2 regions of the Anaeromassilibacillus sp. D41t1_190614_C2 genome follow, and region 1 is predicted to be linked to the other one. Evidence: predicted binding sites of a transcription regulator. Region 1 holds the regulator's gene; the other holds the start of a gene.

The links. The regulator HrcA, encoded in region 1, represses chaperone genes, less so after heat shock. The targets are predictions, from matches to a motif close to TGTTAGCACTCNNNNNNNNNGAGTGCTAACA.
Region 2: the regulator HrcA is predicted to act here: its motif matches at 3,423-3,453, upstream of clpB (ATP-dependent chaperone ClpB).

The regions. Positions count from the first base shown of each region.
Region 1 is NZ_JADMOD010000004.1:122,681-128,203, reverse strand. It holds gene lepA (translation elongation factor 4) at 1-606, shown strand, start outside; gene hemW (radical SAM family heme chaperone HemW) at 599-1,717, shown strand; gene hrcA (heat-inducible transcriptional repressor HrcA) at 2,013-3,044, shown strand; gene grpE (nucleotide exchange factor GrpE) at 3,097-3,693, shown strand; gene dnaK (molecular chaperone DnaK) at 3,772-5,523, shown strand, end outside.
Region 2 is NZ_JADMOD010000001.1:268,927-274,449, reverse strand. It holds gene I2G69_RS01155 (5-bromo-4-chloroindolyl phosphate hydrolysis family protein) at 1-285, opposite strand, end outside; gene clpB (ATP-dependent chaperone ClpB) at 758-3,367, opposite strand; gene I2G69_RS01145 (DUF6602 domain-containing protein) at 4,932-5,523, opposite strand, start outside.

The DNA of each region.
Region 1 (5,523 bases):
GCGCAGGCCGAAGAACCCATTACGAACGCCCATATCTACACCCCAAAGGAATATGTGGGCAATATTATGGACCTTTGCCAGGAGCGCCGCGGCGTATTTAAGGATATGAATTACATCGACACGGACCGCGTCGATATCCATTATGAGCTGCCGCTCAATGAGATCATCTACGACTTTTTCGATGCGCTGAAATCGCGCACCCGCGGTTATGCCAGCTTCGATTATGAGCTGGCGGGCTACCAGAAGAGCAACCTGGTCAAGCTGGACATCATGCTCAACGGTGAGGTCGTGGACGCGCTCTCGTTTATCATCCACGCGGACAAGGCGTACCCGCGTGCCCGCAAGATGGCGGAAAAGCTGCGCGAGAAGATCCCGCGCCAGCTCTTCGAGGTGCCGATCCAGGCGTGCGTGGGCGGCCGGATCATCGCGCGCGAAACCGTCAAAGCGCTGCGCAAGGATGTTCTGGCGAAGTGCTACGGCGGCGACATCACCCGAAAGAAGAAGCTGCTGGAAAAGCAGAAGGAAGGCAAGAAGCGCATGCGCCAGCTGGGCACGGTCGAGGTGCCGCAGGAGGCGTTTATGAGCGTGCTGAAGCTGGATGAATAAGATCGGTTTATACCTGCATGTGCCGTTTTGCGAGAAAAAGTGCCCCTATTGCGATTTCTATTCCGTCCATGCCTCGGAGGATTCCCTTAATTTATATACAGATTGTATGATTGATAGATTAAAATACAATTCGGATAAAACCAAACGCCCGGCGGATACCCTGTACTTTGGCGGAGGGACGCCCGGGCTGTTGGGCGGCGAACGGGTGGCGCGCCTCATCGGGCAGGCGATGGCCTGCTTTGGACTGGATGGGGCGGAGATCACCGCGGAAGTCAACCCCGGCGTGGATTTAACGGGCTTTTTGCAGGGGTTCCGGGCAGCGGGCGGCAACCGCCTGTCCATCGGGATGCAGTCGGCGGACGACCGGGAGTTGGAACGCTTGGGCCGCCGCCATACGGTGGCGCAGGCGGCCGAAGCGGTGGCGGCGGCGCGCAAAGCGGGGATCGAAAACATCTCGCTCGATTTGATGCTCGGCATCGAAGGGCAGACGGTGGAAAGCGCCCGGCGTTCCGCAGCGTTTTGCGCGGAACTGGGGGTGCCGCATGTGTCCGCCTATCTGTTGAAGATCGAACCGCGCACGGCCTTTTACCAGCGCAGGGAGCAGCTGCAATTGCCGGACGAGGACGAGACCTGTTCCCTCTACGAAGCAGCCTGCGAGGAATTGGAGCGGCACGGCCTGATGCAGTATGAGATTTCCAACTTTGCCCGGCCGGGCTTTGAGAGCCGGCACAATTTGAAGTATTGGCACTGCGAGGAATATCTCGGTCTTGGCCCGGCCGCGCATTCCTTTTTGAACGGGAAGCGCTTCTATGAGGCGCGCGACCTGCGCGCGTTTTTGGCAGGGCAAGCGCCGGAGGAGGACGCCGACCCGGAGATTCCCGCCGGTGGGCCGGAGGAATATGCGATGTTGGCACTCCGGTTGGCAGAGGGCTTACAGGAGGCGCGCTACCGGGACCGCTTTGGCGAGCCCATTCCGGAGCGATGGAAACGTGCGGCGCAGCGGTATGCCCGCGTTGGCCTGACGGAGTGTTGGCCGGAGGGTTTCCGGTTTACCCGGAAGGGGTTTTTGGTTTCCAACGCACTTTTGGCGGAGATTTTATACGAAACGTAATAAGTGAAAAATAATATACAAAAGGTTGTGTAGATTTGGCGGTTTGGCCGGTCTGTGCGGCCTTTTTTCTATTTATTAGCATGGCGGTGGGCGCGAGGACCGGTTCAGGGAAGGGAAACCTTGTTGCCATATTCGTCCTTTTGGCAAATTGCTAAGTTTCTCTATTGCAGATTCATAATTAATTTACATTTATCTTATTGACAACCGGGCAAAGTAATGATAAATTAATAACTAGAGTTAGCACTCGATATAAAAGAGTGCTAAACTCCGAATCCAAATAAGAGAGGTGGGAAGGTTGGAACTCAGCGAACGCAAGAAAAAAATTCTGGCGGCGGTCGTCGAATTGTATGTCGCCACCGGCGAGCCGGTCGGCTCGAAGGCGCTTTGTGACAACCTCGACTTTGCAGTCTCTTCCGCCACCGTGCGCAATGAAATGAGCGATTTGGCGGAGATGGGGCTTCTGGACCAGCCGCACACATCGGCGGGCAGGGTTCCCACCCAAATGGGGTACCGGGTGTACATCGATTCATTGATGAAGAAAAAGCCCGTGACCCGTGAAGAAAAGCGCTATCTGGACAGCCAGCTGCTCTCCAGCGCCTATGATCCGGAAAAATTGCTGGACGGCGTTTCCCGTGTGCTGGCCGCTGCCACCCGGTTTGCGGCGGTATCCACAACGCCGAGCGGCCGCGGGGCAAATATCCGCGCGATCCAATTCGTGCAGACCAGCCGCCGCACCGCGATGGTCATCTTGATGACCTCCGCCGGGACCATGAAGACGCGCGTGTTCCACTGCGACTTTGACCTGTCGCAGGAGATCTTGCGGGTGTTCTTCCGGGTGTTCAACGAGAAATTGGCAGGGATGCCGGTTTCGGAAGTGACGCCCGCTTTTATCCAGAACATGGCGGCCTCCATGGGGGAGATGGCGATCCTGATGTCGTCCGCGTTTATGGCGGTACTCGACGTGGCGCGGGATTCCATGCAGGCGGAAATCTGCATGGAAGGGCAGACGAACCTGCTCTTCTATCCAGAGCTCTCGCTGACCGCGCGCCGGATGATGGATTTCCTGGCGCATGCGGACGAGTTGAACCGCTTGTTGGAGCAGCGCAGCAAAAACGTGAAGGTGCTCATCGGCGACGAGACGGGCCGCCCGGAACTCAAGGATTCCAGCGTGGTGATTTCCCGCTACACCGTCGGCGGCAAGGACGCCGGCGCGTTGGCGATCATCGGCCCGATGCGCATGAATTACGCGAAGGTGATCGCCCATATGGAATATCTTTCCGACGCGGTTGGGAAGATGCTCACCGAATTGATGGACTATGACTTTTAGTGTTTGATAGAGCGCAAATGGCGCAATTTAAAACGAAGGAGGGTCCGGACAGTTGAATACGGAGGAAAAGAATCCGCAGACAGAAGCCGGAACAGACCCGCAGACCGACGCGGAGCCGGAGGCTTCCCAGGAAACGGAAAAGGCCGAAAAAAAGGATAAAGGAGGCTTTGGCGGGAAAAAGGCCAAGGCAGAGAAAGAAGCGATGCAGAAAAAGCTTGAAGAAGCAGAAGAGGCACTGAAAAAACAGAAAGACCAGTTCCTGCGCACCGCAGCGGAGTATGACAACTACCGCAAGCGCACGGAGCGCGAGAAAGCAGCGATTTATTCCGATGCGACAGCGGCCGCTGTGCTGGAGTTCCTGCCGGTGGCAGACAATCTGGAGCGCGCGCTGGAGCAGCAGGAGTGCAGTGTCGAAGACCTGCGCAAGGGCGTGGAAATGGTCCAGGCGCAGCTGAAAAAAGCGCTGGAAAAGCTGGGCGTGTCCGAGATGGGCGCCGCAGGGGAGGCGTTCAACCCGGAACTGCACAACGCCGTATCCCATATTGACGACGAAAACGCAGCCGAAAACGTGGTTGCGCAGGTTTATCAAAAGGGATACAAGATCGGCGACAAAGTCGTCCGGCATGCAACGGTGGTCGTTGCAAACTAACCGTCCACTGTCCCGCAATCCCCTTTCTAATATATAGATTCAACTGAAAAAACAGAATGAAAACTGGAGGTATAGATTATGAGCAAGACAATTGGTATTGACCTTGGTACAACGAATTCCTGTGTAGCCGTGATTGAAGGCGGCGAGCCGGTTGTAATTCCAAACGCAGAAGGCGCGCGCACAACGCCGTCCGTGGTCGCGTTCTCCAAGACCGGCGAGCGTATGGTGGGCCAGGTGGCAAAGCGCCAGGCCATCACCAACCCGGACCGCACCATTTCTTCCATCAAGAGAGAGATGGGTTCCAATTATAAAGTAACGATTGACGATAAGAGCTACACCCCGCAGGAGATTTCCGCAATGATCCTGCAAAAGCTGAAGGCGGACGCAGAAGCCTATCTGGGCGAAACCGTCAGCTCCGCTGTTATCACCGTCCCGGCATACTTCACCGACGCACAGCGCCAGGCGACCAAGGACGCCGGCAAGATCGCGGGCCTGGATGTAAAGCGTATCATCAACGAGCCGACGGCCGCGGCTCTGTCCTATGGCATCGACAAGGGCGAAGAGCAGAAGATCATGGTGTATGACCTCGGCGGCGGTACGTTCGATGTCTCCATCATCGAGATGGGCGACGGCGTGCAGGAAGTGCTTGCAACCGCTGGCAACAACCGCTTGGGCGGCGACGACTTCGATAAGCGCATCATCGATTGGATGGTTGCCTCCTTCAAGCAGGAGAACGGCATCGACCTCTCCGGCGACAAGATGGCCATGCAGAGACTGAAGGAAGCCGCAGAAAAGGCAAAGATCGAGCTGTCCGGCATGACGTCCAGCCAGATCAACCTGCCGTTCATCACGGCGGACGCCACCGGCCCGAAGCACCTCGACATGACCCTGACCCGCGCAAAGTTCAACGAGCTGACCGCAGACCTCGTCGAAAAGACCATCGGCCCGGTCCGCCAGGCCATGCAGGACGCTGGCTTGCAGTTCAGCCAGATCAGCAAGGTCCTGCTCGTCGGCGGTTCTTCCAGAATCCCGGCTGTCCAGGAAGAAGTCAAGAAGTTGACCGGCAAGGAGCCCTTCAAGGGCATCAACCCGGATGAATGCGTCGCCATCGGCGCGGCATTGCAGGCCGGTGTGCTCGGCGGCGAGGTCGAAGGCCTGCTGCTGCTGGACGTTACGCCGCTGTCCCTGGGCGTTGAAACCATGGGCGGCGTGATGACCAAGGTCATCGAGCGCAACACCACCATCCCGACCAAGAAGAGCCAGATCTTCTCCACGGCTGCGGACGGCCAGACGCAGGTAGAGGTCAACGTCCTGCAGGGCGAACGTGAATTTGCCCGCGACAACAAGCAGCTCGGCCTGTTCAAGCTGGACGGCATCGCACCCGCACCGCGCGGCATCCCCCAGATCGAGGTTACGTTCGATATCGATGCGAACGGCATCGTGAACGTCTCCGCAAAGGACCTTGCAACCGGCAAGGAACAGCACATCACGATTTCCTCCAGCTCCAACATGAGCAAGGAAGACATCGACAAGGCCGTCAAGGACGCAGAGAAGTATGCGGCCGAGGATAAGAAGCGCCGTGAAGAGGTCGATACGAAGAACGAGGCGGAGAACCTCTGCTACTCGGTCGAAAAGCTCATCAAGGACAGCGGCGACAAGATGGACGCTTCCGATAAGACCGACCTGGAGGCAAAGTCCAATTCTTTGAAGCAGGCGATCTCCGGCAGCGATACGGCGGCCATCAAGAGCCAGATGGAGGATTTGCAGAAGGCGCTGTATGCGGTATCCGAGAAGCTGTATAAGGCAGCAGCTCCGCAGGGCGGCCAGCCG
Region 2 (5,523 bases), on a different contig from region 1:
AGCCAACCCGACGATCTCCATGACGGTACCCGCAATCGAGGTTCCCGGGTTCCTACGGACACGCAATTGGGTATTTGAGCGGGGAACAGGCCGCCCCGGATATACATAAGGCTTCGGAGGGGCAGGCCTGCGAGGTGGAACCGGTCTTTGGGGCGGGACCGGACCTCGATGGGCATCCACATTTTCCCGCACTGTGCGGACCACGGTCTCTTTCAGATCCAGGGCGTCCTGGACTGTCTGGTGGATTTGCTCCTCCAAATGATCTATAAAATCTTTATCAATCATACGGTGTTCCTCCACACCAGGGAATCTTCCCAGAATATAACCGGTTTCATTATATCGCATTCCTTATAAAATAACAATATTTCGTGCGATGAACCGAAAGCAATTTTGACATCAGCCCATCGTTTATCCGATAATCAAAATCACTAGTAACCTAATGTTTGCCCACCCCCAGAGGGGTTCGTACTTGCCGAGTCCTGGAACGGATACGAAAAAATCCTTGCATCGCTTGTCCTGCTACTGGTAAACCAGTTCACTTTGGTTTTCTGTAACATTCTGCAAAAACTCCCGAGTGCTTTGCTCGAAATCTATTTTTTTGGGAATCAAAGACGATCTTCATCTAATACGAACTTGTTTCGCCAAGGCTTTCTTATTTACCCCTGGTTGGATCAGGGGATGTTAAGCCGAAAGGCAGAAAAATGCAGTGCAATGTGCGATACACATTGCACTGCATCCATTCTTCAATGAGCTTCTATTATCCCTCATCTTTTACAACAAGCTGCTTGCCATCATAGTCCACAAGGAGCGTCTCACGTGGCTTGATGTTCCCCTGAATGATCTTCTTCGCAATCAGGGTTTCGACCTTGCTTTGGAGGAAACGCTTCAACGGGCGCGCACCGTAGACCGGGTCATAACCGCTGTCTACAATGAACGTCTTGGCTTCAGGCGTCAGCTTCACGCCGAGCTGCTTATCCGCCAGACGGCGCTGTAAGTCCACCATCTGTAAGTCCACAATATGGCCTATTTCGTCGCGCGTCAACGGCTTGTAGAAGACAATCTCGTCAAGACGGTTCAGGAATTCCGGCCGGAACTGCTGCTTCAACAGCGCGTTCACCTGCTCCTTCGCCTGTTCGCTGATCTGGCCGTCTGCACCGATCCCTTCCAGGATGGCGCTGGAGCCGAGGTTGGAAGTCAGGATGATGATCGTATTCTTGAAGTCCACGGTACGGCCCTGCGAATCTGTGATGCGGCCGTCGTCCAACACCTGCAACAGGATATTGAATACATCCGGGTGCGCTTTCTCCACTTCATCAAAGAGGATGACGGAGTACGGCTTCCGGCGGACCGCCTCGGTCAACTGGCCGCCCTCCTCGTACCCGACATATCCCGGAGGCGCGCCGATCAGACGTGACACGGAGAATTTCTCCATATATTCGGTCATGTCGATGCGGATCATATTGCGCTCGTCATCGAACAACGCCTGCGCCAGGGCCTTTGCAAGCTCTGTTTTGCCCACACCTGTGGGGCCCAGGAAGAGGAACGAACCGATCGGGCGGTTCGGATCCTGAATCCCCGCGCGGGAACGCAGGATCGCTTCGCTGACCTTCTCCACCGCTTCGTCCTGCCCGACCACCCTCTCATGCAGGATGTCGTCCAGGTGCAGCAGCTTCTCGCGCTCGCTCTCCATCAGCTTGGAGACCGGGATGCCCGTCCAGCGGGCCACGATCTTCGCGATCTCCTCCTCCGTGACCTTGTCGCGCAGAAGGTTTGTCTCCGAGGACTGGCTCTTTTCCGCGATCTGCTCTTCCTCTGCCAGCTGCTTTTGCAGCTCCGGCAGCTTGCCATACTTATATTCGGCGGCCTTGTTCAAATCATAGGCGCGTTCGGCCTTTTCGATCTCTGCATTGACCTGCTCGATTTCCTCGCGCAGCTTCTGCACTTTGCCGATGGCCTGCTTTTCGTTTTCCCACTTTGCCTTCATTTCCTTGAACTGGGCGCGCAGGTCCGCCAGTTCCTTCTGGATGTCCTTCAAATGCTCCTGCGTCAGCGGGTCGGTGTCCTTTTTCAGGGCCGCTTCCTCGATTTCATGCTGCATGATCTTGCGGGAAATCTCGTCCAGCTCGGTCGGCATGGAGTCGATCTCCGTGCGGACCATGGCGCACGCTTCGTCCACCAGGTCGATGGCCTTATCCGGCAGGAAACGGTCGGAAATATAGCGGTTGGAGAGCGTCGCCGCGGCAATCAACGCCTGATCCTGGATCTTGACGCCGTGGAACACCTCATAACGTTCCTTTAAGCCGCGCAGGATGGAGATAGTGTCCTCCACGCTCGGCTCATCCACCATGACCGGCTGGAAGCGGCGCTCCAAAGCCGGGTCCTTTTCGATGTATTGATGGTACTCGTTGAGCGTCGTCGCGCCGATGCAGTGCAGCTCACCGCGCGCCAACATCGGCTTGAGCAGGTTGCCTGCGTCCATGGAGCCCTCGGTTTTGCCCGCGCCCACAATGGTGTGCAGCTCATCGATGAACAGGATAATCCGGCCCTCGCTCTTCTTGACCTCGTTCAGCACTGCCTTGAGGCGTTCCTCAAATTCGCCGCGGAATTTCGCGCCGGCAATCAGCGCGCCCATATCCAGGGAGAAGATTTTGCGGTCTTTGAGGTTGTTCGGCACGTCCCCGCGCACAATACGCAGTGCCAGGCCTTCCGCAATAGCGGTTTTGCCGACGCCGGGTTCGCCGATCAGCACCGGATTGTTCTTCGTCTTGCGGGACAGAATACGGATGACGTTTCGAATCTCGTCGTCGCGGCCGATCACCGGGTCGAGCTTATGGTTCTTTGCAAGTTCAACCAGATCCTGGCCGTATTTGGAGAGCGCGTCATAGGTTTCCTCCGGCGTGTCGCTGGTCACGCGGGTGTTGCCGCGCACGCTGGACAGCGCGGTCAGGAAGGCGTTCTTCTCAATGCCAAAGCGCTGGAAGACGTCCTTCATGGCGTTGTTAGGCCGGTTTAAAATTGCAAGCATGATATGCTCGACGGAAACATACTCGTCCTTCATCCGGTCGGCTTCTTTTTCCGCCGCAGTCAGGACTGCATCCACGTCTGCGGAAACATAGATTTTCCCCGCCTCACGGCCCGGGCCGGTCACGCCCGGGATGCGGGAAATCTTTTCCGCCACTGCGCGCTGGACGGCGTCGCAGTCTACATGCATCTTTTTCAGCAGCTGCGGGATCAGCCCGTCGCGCTGTTGCAGCAGAGCCGCCACGAGGTGTTCTTCCTCGATCTGCATATTGTTGTTTTCAATGGCGAGGTTTTGGGCTTCCTGGATGGCTTCCAGGGATTTTTGGGTGAATTTCTGTGCATTCATGTTCAACCCCTCCTATCGTTTACACATTCAGTGTTCATGCGGGTTTGAAATATATTTTTAGCACTCTTTTATCGAGTGTGCTAAAAGTATACCGCATATATATGAATAAATCATGAACAGATGAAATATTTTATGTAAACCGGAAAATTTGTTCCCCACGAGGGGAAGAATGCCCATTTTTTGTCTGGACTATGCACAAATTGGAACGCCCTTTGGAGGAAAGAGCCACAATGGAACGCTGGTTTTGAACACAGCAATCCTCCATAAATCATACGACACAAGGGCTGGGAAAAACATCTGCAAAAGAGTTTGGAAAATGCATCCGCCTCGAAATGCTGACCAGAAAAGCGGTTTCCCGGGCACAAAACCGCCTTTGTGCGGACCCCAAGTACACAAGCCGTTTTCCGGGGAGTCCGCACCGCGCAGCGCGCCTGGGATGGAGCGGTATTTTTGCTAAAAGCCAGGCAAAACAGGGGTTATTTTTATGAGGTTCGCACTTTGAGCCTTTACAACCCGCATGGTTTCTGGGTATAATAGGGGTGGAGTTACAACCCACGCTCCGTCAGGGGACGGAAACTTCTTCCGCCGGCTCGTTTAGCCATTTACGCCAGGTTACAACCCACGCCCCGTCAGGGGACGGAAACAAAGACTGCTTACGCACCCCTACCAGCTCAGGCAGGTTACAACCCACGCCCCGTCAGGGGACGGAAAAGTATCGAAAACCTTGGAACCATATGGAGTAAAGTTACAACCCACGCCCCGTCAGGGGACGGAAACTTTATTGCAAAATAAGCTGATATTTCGAAAAGATAAAGTTACAACCCACGCCCCGTCAGGGGACGGGAACGTTGCAGGAGAGCCAATCTAAGAAGAACACTTCCCCGTTACAATCCAAACCCCGCCAGGGGACGGAAACTTTTGAGCTTTGGGCGTACTAGCAAACGATGCGAGGTTACACCTCACGCCCCGTCAGGGGACGGAAAGCCAAACAACAGCGAGTTTCATGGTTAGAAGTACGGTTACAATCCACGCCCCGTCAGGGGACGACAATCCCGTATGGTCCATATGATTATGAGTTACAATCCTTACCCCGCCAGGGGACGGCTATGTGGTGTAGTCCAGCGAAATCCAGCCGGCACCGCAGTTACAACGCATTCCCCGTAAGGGGACGGAAATATATATCCTTTTGCAGTCTCTACTAGATTAGGAAGTTACAACCCATGCCCCGTCAGGGGACGGCTATGGGATGTCATGGGATGTTAGGAATATTGGAGAACCATCACAACCACGCCCTGCCAGGGGACGAAAATGCGACCTCGATTGTGATAGCCCTCTGATCGTTGGATAACAGTCCTCACCCCGCCAGGGGACGAAAATGCGAATCAGCGATGGACCGTCATTACCATCTCCCGTTACACCCCATGCCCCGCCAGGGGACGGCAATTCTGCTACATCCAGCCAAACGCCATCAATTCCAAGACAGAAATCTTACCCCGCCAGGGGACAAAACAAGGCGCCTATCCCATTTGCGTGGGGTAGGCGCCTTGTTTGATTTACATGTTATTTATTTTACAGCCGGTTCCTCTTGGTTTTCCTTCTCTTCCGAGACAGAACCATCTGCCTCAGAAGTTTTTTCGGATGACTCCGTCTGCAAATTTTCTTCGTCCGTTTTTAAGTGGACGTTTGTCAATGTCGCGTTGGCATAATCGCGGATATCGATCGCCGGGACGGTCCCGAGCTTATAAAGCTCATCCAGAATCATATAAAAGAACGCGAGAACCGCTTCCTCCGGCTCGCTGTGCAGCATGGATAAGAAATTTCTCTCCGGATCGCGCTTTACTAAGAAAGAGCCGGATTTTACCGCGCATCCGATGTCAATGTTCGGATTGTCCTCCACATAAGACTCCACTGTGCTCCAACCAGCGGATGCCGCGGCCAGAATTCCGCCGAGAATGGGCGGCAGGTCTCTGGGGGAAACCCCCCGACCGGCGACAACCATTCTACGCGATGTCCGGTGCAGGTTCACCACGCTTTCGATTTTCCGGTTTGTGTACTCCACCGTCTCCTTGTCGATCTTCTGCTTTGAGTCAAAGACCGCATAGACACTTTCCGCCGTGATGAATTTTTCGCCCGCATCGGTTCCAAAGATCAGCGGG